2 linked regions of the Paraglaciecola sp. L3A3 genome follow. The protein of the gene in region 1 interacts with the protein of each later gene in a pairwise test. Links are inferred from orthologs where the notes say so. Each region holds a gene or a part of one and is shown in the gene's direction. Other genes may lie near its edges.

Evidence for each region.
Region 2: the proteins of ftsZ (region 1) and zapD interact in binary tests that used the Escherichia coli proteins (3 or more experiments, as listed by UniProt). The link is inferred for Paraglaciecola sp. L3A3 from one-to-one orthologs.

The regions. Positions count from the first base shown.
Region 1 is NZ_CP047023.1:4,304,062-4,309,323, reverse strand. Bases 775-3,717 are described here. They hold ftsZ (cell division protein FtsZ), read left to right. Parts: upstream 775-1,631; coding sequence 1,632-2,804; downstream 2,805-3,717. Other genes in these bases: lpxC (UDP-3-O-acyl-N-acetylglucosamine deacetylase), read left to right, coding at 2,961-3,717; ftsA (cell division protein FtsA), read left to right, coding at 775-1,549. Also shown: GQR87_RS17915 (cell division protein FtsQ/DivIB), read left to right, coding at 1-276; more of ftsA, read left to right, coding at 320-774; more of lpxC, read left to right, coding at 3,718-3,875; GQR87_RS17895 (M23 family metallopeptidase), read left to right, coding at 4,181-5,089; preprotein translocase subunit SecA, read left to right, coding at 5,241-5,262. UniProt on the Escherichia coli protein: Essential cell division protein that forms a contractile ring structure (Z ring) at the future cell division site. The regulation of the ring assembly controls the timing and the location of cell division.
Region 2 is NZ_CP047023.1:3,839,503-3,844,631, reverse strand. Bases 1,326-4,135 are described here. They hold zapD (cell division protein ZapD), read left to right. Parts: upstream 1,326-2,259; coding sequence 2,260-3,012; downstream 3,013-4,135. Other genes in these bases: GQR87_RS15955 (glutathione peroxidase), read left to right, coding at 3,371-4,111; yacG (DNA gyrase inhibitor YacG), read left to right, coding at 3,022-3,252; coaE (dephospho-CoA kinase), read left to right, coding at 1,553-2,158; GQR87_RS15975 (A24 family peptidase), read left to right, coding at 1,326-1,542. Also shown: GQR87_RS15980 (type II secretion system F family protein), read left to right, coding at 1-517; more of GQR87_RS15975, read left to right, coding at 649-1,325; GQR87_RS15950 (carboxylesterase), read left to right, coding at 4,252-5,129. UniProt on the Escherichia coli protein: Cell division factor that enhances FtsZ-ring assembly. Directly interacts with FtsZ and promotes bundling of FtsZ protofilaments, with a reduction in FtsZ GTPase activity.

The DNA.
Region 1 (5,262 bases):
ACAGCCTTGCAAGGCTATAAAAATATGCAGTCTTTGTTAGATGTAACTGGGTTACATATTATAGAAATGTTTTTAAGTGAAAGATTTGCTTGGAATTTACAATTAAATAATGGCGTGAAGTTAAATTTAGGTCGCACTGAATTTATCGATAGATTGCAGAGGTTTGTGGATTTATTACCACTAATTTCAAAACAAAATAAACAAATTGATTACGTAGATTTACGTTATGACACTGGTTTGGCTGTAGGTTGGAAAACCTTAGATAAAGCCGCCTAACACTAAAATTAAAGAGAGTTATATACCGTGAGAATGAAGCAATATGTCTAAAGGTACAGAAAGAAAGCTGATAGTTGGCTTAGACATAGGCACCAGTGATGTAAAAGCTGTTGTAGGTGAATTGTTAGACGACAACTCTATTAGCATTGTTGGAGTAGGCACTCATTCATCCAAAGGTATGGATAAAGGCGGTGTGAACGACCTGAATATGGTGGTCAAATCTGTTAAGCGTGCTGTGCATGAAATGGAATTAATGGCTGATTGTAGTGTTTCATCAGTCTTTATGTCTATTTCTGGTCGACATGTTAAGTGCCAAAATGAAAGTGGCATGGTACCGATTAATAATCAGGAAGTGACCCAAGAAGATGTTGATAATGTAGTGCATGCTGCTCGTTCTGTGCCTATTGCAGCTGAGCGTCGTTTATTACACGTACTACCTCAAGAATTCACTATTGATGTGCAAGAAGGAATAAAAAATCCTATTGGTATGTCAGGCGTCAGAATGGAAGCCCAAGCGCATATTATTACTTGTGCTGATGATATGGCAAAAAATTTAGTCAAATGTGTTGAACGTTGTGACTTAGTCGCTGATCAGTTGATATTTTCAGCTCTAGCATCGAGTTATGCTGTGGTCACAGATGATGAAAAAGAATTAGGTGTGTGTGTGGTTGATATTGGTGGTGGCACCATAGATTTAGTGGTTTATACCGATGGGGCCATTCGTCATACGGCAGTGATCCCGGCTGCGGGTAATCAAATAACCAGTGATATAGCGAAAATATTTCGCACGCCAATTAGCCATGCCGAAGAAATAAAAATTAACTACGCCTGTGCTTTAAAAGACATGGTGAGTATGGAAGAAAGTATTGAAGTACATAGTGTTGGTGGTCGTCCTTCAAGAGCTATGTCGAGACATACTCTGGCTGAGGTAATTGAACCTCGATACCAAGAATTGTTTGAACTGGTACACGATGAAATTCGTAGCAGTGGTTTAGAAGAACAAATCGCCGCAGGTATTGTGTTAACAGGTGGGACCGCGAAAATGGAAGGGGCTGTAGAATTTGCTGAAGAAATTTTCCAAATGCCAGTTCGTGTCGGCGCACCATTGGCAATGAAAGGCTTATCAGAATATGTAGAAGACGCTAAGTTTGCTACTGCTGTAGGGTTATTACAGTACGGCAAAGAACACTTAGTTAATCAATTGAGTGCCAAAAACAAAACCAGCGATGGTGTTTGGCAAAGAATTAAAAGTTGGTTTAATAACGAGTTTTAATCACTCGTATTTAAACGCTAAAAATAGGCAGCAGGCAAGGATTTAACCCTGACTGCTTTTATGTACAAACCGGAGAGTAAATATGTTTGAGTTAATGGATAGTCATAACGAAGAAGCGGTAATTAAAGTTATTGGTGTTGGTGGCGGCGGTGGTAATGCTGTTGAACACATGGTTGCGCAAAATATTGAAGGTGTAGAATTTATCGCCATCAATACTGATGCCCAAGTGTTACGCAGTTCTACAGCCAATGTTACTTTACAAATTGGTTCTGGTGTGACGAAAGGTCTAGGTGCGGGTGCTAATCCAAATATTGGACGCCAAGCGGCTGAAGAAGACAGAGAAACCATACGTCAAAGCTTAGAAGGTGCTGACATGGTATTTATTACCGCTGGTATGGGTGGTGGTACTGGAACAGGCGCTGCACCAGAAGTGGCTAAAGTAGCAAAAGAATTAGGTATTTTAACTGTGGCTGTTGTCACTAAACCTTTTCCTTTTGAAGGTAAAAAACGTACCGATTTTGCTGATCAGGGTATCGAAGAATTATCTAAATACGTTGATTCTCTGATTACGATTCCAAACGAAAAGTTATTAAAAGTAATGGGCAAGGGCACTCCTTTGTTACAAGCTTTTAGTGCGGCCAATGATATTTTAAGTGGTGCAGTTCAAGGTATTGCTGAATTGATTACACGCCCAGGTTTAATTAACGTGGATTTCGCCGACGTGAGAACAGTCATGTCTGAAATGGGCACGGCCATGATGGGTAGTGGTACTGCAAGTGGTGAAGATAGAGCTGAAGAAGCATCTGAATCTGCTATTGCTTGTCCATTATTAGAAGATATTGATTTATCTGGCGCTAGAGGTATTTTGGTTAATATCACTGCTGGTCCTGATTTCTCTATCGATGAATTTGAGACTGTCGGTAATGCGGTAAAAGCTTTTGCATCAGAAAATGCCACTGTGGTTGTTGGTACTGTAATTGATATGGAAATGACTAACGAACTGCGCGTAACTGTAGTTGCTACAGGTATTGGCGCTGAGCGTAAACCTGATATTTCATTAGTTTCTAGCCGCGCTGCTAAAGTGATGGCTGATAGTGGTGAATTTAAATTGCAAGCTAATGGGTCTGGATCTATGCCTAGTTCGAGTGCAATGCCTGATACTGCTAAAACGATAGTGGCGGAAGACAAAGTTGAAGCGGCAAGTGATTTGGAATATTTAGATATTCCAGCATTTTTGCGCAAACAAGCTGATTAAATTGACTCTAACAATAGAGTAGGCTGTGAATATAACTATTATGGGATAATACACCTATAAAAGGCGATATATGACAGTTTTTTGACAGCGCACTATGTTTTAATGTATTATATGCGCCGCTTTTTATTCTAATAAGTTATTGAGTTAAAAAGGTTTATGATTAAACAACGTACCATTAAACAATCTGTTCAAGAGACAGGGATTGGTCTACATAAAGGTGACAAGGTCACTATGACTCTCCGGCCTGCGCCTGCGAATACTGGAATAGTATTTCGCCGCGTTGATCTTGAGCCTTATGCGGATATCCCTGCTAGAGCAGATTCTGTAGGCGATACTATGCTTTGTACATGTATTAGTAATGCCGATGGTGCGAAGATTTCTACTGTCGAGCATTTGGCCTCAGCCTTAGCGGGTTTAGGGATTGACAATATTATTGTTGAAGTCGACAGTGATGAGCTTCCTATCATGGATGGTAGTGCGAGTCCGTTTATCTTTTTATTACAATCTGCTGGTATCGAAGAACTTAATGCCGCTAAACGCTTTATTAAAATAATTAAACCTCTTCGAGTTGAGGAGGGTGACAAGTGGGCTGAACTTCGTCCATATGAAGGTTTTAGAGTAGACTTTAGAATCGACTTTGATCACCCTGTTATAAGTCAAACTCGTCAGCATATGGTGTTAGATTTTGATTCATCTTCGTATGTTAATGAAGTGAGTCGTGCTCGAACCTTTGGTTTTATGAAAGATCTTGAATACATGAATTCACTTAACTTAGCTTTAGGTGGCAGCATGGAAAATGCAGTTGCCCTTGATGAGTATCGTGTATTAAATCCTGAAGGTTTGCGTTATAGCGATGAATTTTTAAAACATAAAATTCTAGATGCAATCGGTGATTTATATTTATGTGGCCACAGTATTGTTGGTGAACTAGTTGCCTATAAAACAGGTCATGGTTTAAATAATAAATTGTTGAATGCTTTATTAAACAATACTGAATGTTGGGAGTTTGTAGGTTATGAAACTCCCGAACAAATGCCTATCAGTTATGCATCCCCAGTTTTGGTAAACTAATTAGTTTACCAAAACCTTGTTTCCCTCCAGTAAACGAATATATTTTTGCTAAATTAAGTACTGTAGTTGTCAAATCGTTTACGCTACAAAGCTTTGATATTATTGCTTTAGATTGTTATAAGTCATTTTAGATAATGTGACTTATATGGTAATCTTTGTGAAGTGGTGATATATAGCTACTAGTTTGTGCATAAAACAAACAGTAAGTAATGACTTAGATACCTGCATAAAGTATCTCAATTTCATTCTATAGCTTAATCTTTTCACATACCAAATATTGATAATACCTAAGGTCCATATCTGCAATGAAATTAACTTTGCTTTTTAGAAGTAACAACCGACGTTTTGCGTTGGATATAAATCGACAAAAATTGACGATAATGTTGCTTGTTGCCTGCGGATTATTTTTAGTGTCTAGTCGCTCGACGACCTCTCCTGAAGAAAGTATTGCACGAGTTCAATATGCGCAATCTGGACTTGAACAACAAGCAACTGAAATCGAACTATTAAGAGACACAACTAAACAACGTTACTCTGGCATGTTGTTAAAATTAGCTGAAATGCAAAGCCAAATTCAGCGCTTGGACGCCTTAGGTTCAAGATTAGTTGCCCAAGCAAAATTAAATCCAGATGAATTTAATTTTGGCCAAGAGCCTAATATGGGCGGGCCTCTAAATACGTCAGGTGTTGAGTTACAAGCCCAAGATGAGTTATTGGTGAAAATGGAAAACATGTTAGAAACCATTCAAGATAAGTCTCAACAACTGTCTGCACTTGAATCTATCTTATTAAGTCACCATATAGAAGAACAGAGCCAGTTAGCAGGTAAACCGATTCAATCCGGTTGGTTGTCTTCTTATTATGGTGTGCGCAAAGACCCGTTTAATGGTATGCCCGCTATGCATAAAGGATTAGATTTTGCTGGTAAAGAAGGTAGTGCTGTTACAGCAACAGGGGCTGGAGTTGTCACTTGGGCCGGTAGTCGCTATGGCTACGGAGAACTAGTAGAAATAGATCATGGGCAAGGGTTAAAAACTCGTTATGGCCATAATAAAGAAGTTAAAGTAAAAATTGGTGATGTTGTCACTAAAGGACAAAGTGTTGCGGTAATGGGAAGTACAGGACGCTCTACTGGCCCTCATGTTCATTACGAAGTTTTACGTAAAGGCAAACAACTAGATCCGCTACCTTTTGTCTATCGAAAAGGCTCTTAATAGCTGGATATAATAGTAGTAAAAAATTTGTAATATAAAATCGGCTCCATGTGAGCCGATTGTTTATTTTAGTATAAAGGCTTATGCCTTAGGGGTTAACACACTCAAGTGTGTAATTGAATTAATCATTTAGATTGGAAGCTGTAAATCGATGTTTTCGAGTATTCTCACCA
Region 2 (5,129 bases), 470 kb from region 1 along the record:
CGGAGGCACTTTATTTGCACGAGCCCATAAAAAGTCTATTAAGTTACGGGATTCGGTAGATAAAAAAATATTAAAAATACCGGTTATTGGGGAAATATTAAAAAAAGCATCAGTGGCACGTTTTACTCGTACTTTATCAACAACTTTTGCTGCAGGTGTACCCTTAATTGGCGCGCTAGACTCAGCTGCGGGAGCAGCAGGTAATGCAGTATTTAGAGATGCTATTTTATTTGTGAAAAAAGAAGTAGCAGGTGGAGTGCAAATGAATGTCGCGATGCGCTCTACTGGGACTTTTCCCGAGATGGTGGTGCAAATGATCGCCATAGGAGAAGAAGCTGGAGCAGTAGATGAGATGTTAAGTAAAATTGCCACCATATACGAAGCTGAAGTGGATGACATGGTTGATGGTTTAACCAGTTTGTTAGAACCCATGATTATGGCTGTATTAGGTGTAGTGATTGGTGGTTTGATTGTGGCTATGTATTTACCCATATTTGAAATGGGTAATGTTATTTAAATACGAGATACTCGTGACTTTGTTGTAATTTGCTCGGAGCTAGAGACTCGCAGCTTGCCGTTTAGTGACTCTTCTGGTCTTTTCTGGCAAGCTACACTTCTTTCATTATTGTTTTTTTAATAAGTTGAACTATGTCCGAAATGTTGCAATTAATGGCTGATTCTCCCACCTTTTTTATCGGTTTTGTGTTTGTCTTAAGTCTACTTGTGGGGAGTTTCCTTAACGTCGTGATTTATCGCTTACCTGTGATGATGGAACGAGCATGGCAAAGTGAGTGTGATCAATATTTAGCACAAAAAAATTCAACTCAGCTTGCTGAGCCTACTAGCAATGATCAAGTCTTCAATTTAGTTAAACCTGATTCAACATGTCCTAAGTGCCAACACAAAATTAGAGCATGGGAAAATATTCCTGTGATTAGCTGGTTGTTTTTAAAAGGTAAGTGCAGCCAATGTAAAAATCCAATCTCTATTCGTTATCCTATGGTGGAGTTAGCAACGGGATTATTATCCGCTCTAGCTGCTTGGCATTTTGGTTTTGGTTTAGCTGGATTTGCCGCTGTCTTGGCCACTTGGTTGCTAATAGCGATGACTTTTATTGACTTAGATACTATGTTGTTACCGGATCAATTAACCTTGTCTTTATTATGGATAGGTCTATTAATTAGTATCGAAAGCCCCTTTGTTTCTACTCAAGATGCAATTATTGGTGCCGCTTTGGGTTATCTCTGTTTGTGGAGTATATATTGGGCCTTTAAATTAATAACCGGTAAAGAAGGCATGGGCTACGGGGACTTTAAGTTATTAGCTGCTTTAGGTGCTTGGGTGGGCTGGCAGCATTTAGCTGTGGTGATTTTATTATCTTCTTTTGTGGGGGCTATTATCGGTATAAGTTTATTGTCGTTGCAAGGCAAAGACAAAAGCCAACCGATTCCTTTTGGTCCCTATTTGGCTATAGCGGGTTGGTTAACTTTATTATATGGCGACTGGTTTGTTGATCTCTATTGGCAATGGTTATTACTTTAGGTCATTTAGTATGAGTCGTTTTATTGTTGGAGTAAGTGGTGGTATTGGTAGTGGTAAAACTACTGTTACTGATTTATTCGCCGCAAAAGGAATACAAGTCATAGATGCTGATCTGGTGGCGAGGCAAGTGGTTGAGCCTGGTTCAAAGGCATTGCAACAGATTGTTGATAAATTTGGTGTAACAATTTTAGATGCCGAAAATACTCTAGATCGCGCGAAACTTAGAAATATTATATTTGCAGCTCCTGAGTTGAAAACTTGGTTAAATAATTTGTTACATCCTATTATTCGCCAAACCATGAAAGCTCAAACTGAACAAGCCACATCCATTTATTGTTTATTAAGTGCGCCTCTTTTGGTAGAAAATAATTTGCATACACAAGTTGACCGCGTGTTAATTGTTGATGTGGATGAAGCCCTGCAATTGTCTAGAGCGGTGTTGCGTGACAAAAGTAACGAACAACAAATCAAAGCCATTATGGCAGCACAAGTCAGTCGCAAAAAACGCCTTTCTGTGGCCGATGATGTGATTGATAATAACCTAGGATTAGACGCATTAAGCCCCCAAGTTGAGCGATTGCATCAACAATATTTATTGCTTGCTGAAAAAGCTTAAGTCATTGCCCCTATGATTTAACTAAAAATTCTTTACAATACCTGTATTGATAATCCAAACCGCAGTTTGTGGTTGACCCGTAACACAGAGTAATTGTTTTTATGTCTCAAGCTATTTACGAATTTCCACTCAATGAAAAGGTGCGTACCTACCTTAGACTTGAGCAGTTATTTATGCAGCTAGAGCAAGCCAAACAGGCGACTGAAGACTGGCAGTACATTAATTTTCTAGATTGTTTATTCACCTTGCTCGATCTGTTAGAGCGCATAGACTTGCGCAATGATGTGCTGAAAGATATTGAGTTACATGAAAAAAACTTAGTGATTTGGTCACAACATCCAAATATTGATAACGATGCCCTACAGGCGGCGTTGCAAAAGATATTACGCTTGAGAGAAGCTCTTAAAGGTAATAAAAAAATTGGCTCCGAACTTAAAGAAGACAAATTTTTATCTTCAATTCGTCAACGATTTTCCATACCAGGTGGTACTTGTAGTTTTGATTTACCTAATTTGTATTATTGGCTCAAGCAACCTTTAAATTTTAAACAGCAAACAGTATGTACTTGGTTACAAGAATTGGTACCTGTGCAACAAGCGATGGAAATGACTTTATCTTTTTTACGGGAAAGAGGGCGCTTTACTTCTATTACTGCTGAGAAAGGTTTTCATCAAGGTATCGCTGAAGATAAAAATGAGTTAATCCGCGTGTTAAGTGATACCGATGGTGGTTATTACCCTATGTTGTCGGGTAATAAATATCGTTATGCCATAAGATTTACTCTATTTACCCCCACTGTTGAAGGCAGTACAGGTGTCGAATCAACAGTACAATTTAAATTAGCCAGTTGTTAGAGAGTTTGTATGTTAGTTAACTGCCCAAATTGTAAAAAAGAGGTGGAATGGTGTGAAACTAGCGAACATCGTCCATTTTGTAGTAAAACTTGTCAGCTAATTGATCTTGGTGAATGGGCTGATGAACAAAAATCAATTCCAAGTGGCGCCAATAAAGATCAAGAAATGACTGATTTACCAGACATAGAAGATATTGAAGCTATGCTCAGTGCTCAATCAGAAGACTTTTTCAAAGAATAAAATCTTAATCGTAAAAATCGATTTAAAGAATCTGTTTTAATCGTTTTTGTTTCTGCGAATTTAAGCCTATTCTTTCCTCACTGAAAACAAACAACCAACTAATTGGAGAAAAGAAAATATGTCTAATCCTAATTTTACAGACAAGTCAGGCCAAGCAGTACCACAAGTTACTTTTGCTACTCGTGCCAACGATGAATGGGTAAGTCGTACTACAGATGAATTATTTAAAGGTAAAACTGTTGTAGTATTCTCTTTACCAGGTGCATTTACCCCAACTTGTTCATCTACTCATTTACCAAGATATAACGAACTGGCTAAAACATTTAAAGCAAACGGTGTTGACGACATTATTTGTATGTCTGTAAACGATACCTTTGTTATGAACGCTTGGGCTGAAGATCAAGAATCTGATAACGTGACACTTATTCCTGATGGTAATGGTGAATTCACCGAAGGTATGGGTTTATTAGTTGATAAGTCTGAAATCGGTTTTGGAAAACGTAGCTGGCGTTATTCTATGTTGGTAAAAGATGGTGTGGTAGACAAAATGTTTATCGAACCTGATTTACCAGGCGACCCCTTTGAAGTGTCTGACGCTGATACTATGTTGGCTTATGTTGCACCGGAAGCAAAACCTAGTGAAGCAACCGTTATTTTAACTAAACCAGGTTGCCCATTCTGTGCCAAAGCCAAAGCATTGTTAGCTGATAAAGGTTTTGAGTATGAAGAATTAGTGATGGGTAAAGAAGTATCATTTACTACACTAAAAGCTTTATCTGGTAATGAGTCTTGGCCTCAAGTATTTATCGGTGGCAAGTTGATTGGTGGGTCTGACGACTTAGCCGCTTACTTTGCTTAATTAATTGTTTTTTTAAAGATGGCGCTTCGGCGCCATTTTTTATATCTGTGAATCGGGATGATTTATATTTATAATTATCAAAATAGTTTAGGCTTGGTATTCATAGCCTTTGTTTTACTTTATTTCAATAAGTGTTGAATATGAAAGCCTTACGGATAACTTTTTTTGTTTTAGTTATATTTTCTAATTTTGTTGTCGCGCAATCCATTGAGCCTCAACTAGATAAATTCGATAAAATATATCAACAAGAGTTAGGTTCAACTCAGGGCTGTCAACAACCAGAATTAAACGTTTTTAGAGTTTGTTCGGCTGTGTTACGTAATGACGGTAATGCACCTTTTATTATGCATCACAATAAAGTGACACCTAAAGTGGTGGTGTTATTTCATGGCTTAAGTGACTCTCCTTTTTATCTGAAATCTATTGCCAAAGGCTTGTATAAACAAGGTTACAATGTCGTGGTAGCCTTATTGCCTGGGCATGGTAAAAAAGATGCTAATTTAGATATGCAAGACTATGAATTAGCTAATCGTTGGCGACAACATGTGTCAGATATCATGCAAATGTCTAAACCTCTTGGCCAACAAGTCGTTATAGGCGGCTTTTCCACAGGGGGCGCCTTGGCCACTGAGTATGCATTACAAAACCCAGATTCATTAGGGGCACTATTGTTGTTTTCAGGTGCCTTAGCATTAACTGAAGAGGTAGAATTTCTAACTAAAATTTGGGGTATTCAGTGGTGGTTGAAATTTTATGACGGTAACTATATAAGTAACGGACCGAATCAATTTAAATATCCTCGTGTGGCCAGGTTTGCCGTGGTTGAGTTGATGGAAGTCATTTTATCGACCAGAAAGTTAATAGAAAAAAAGCCATTTAATCTCGCTATTTTTGCTGCTCATTCTACCTATGATTTCACTACTCCAATAAAGGGAATAAAAAATATTTTAGCTAAAAATCAAGGTGTCAGCATTTTATATGGCATAGACAAAAAATTTAATGTCTGCCATGGAAACTT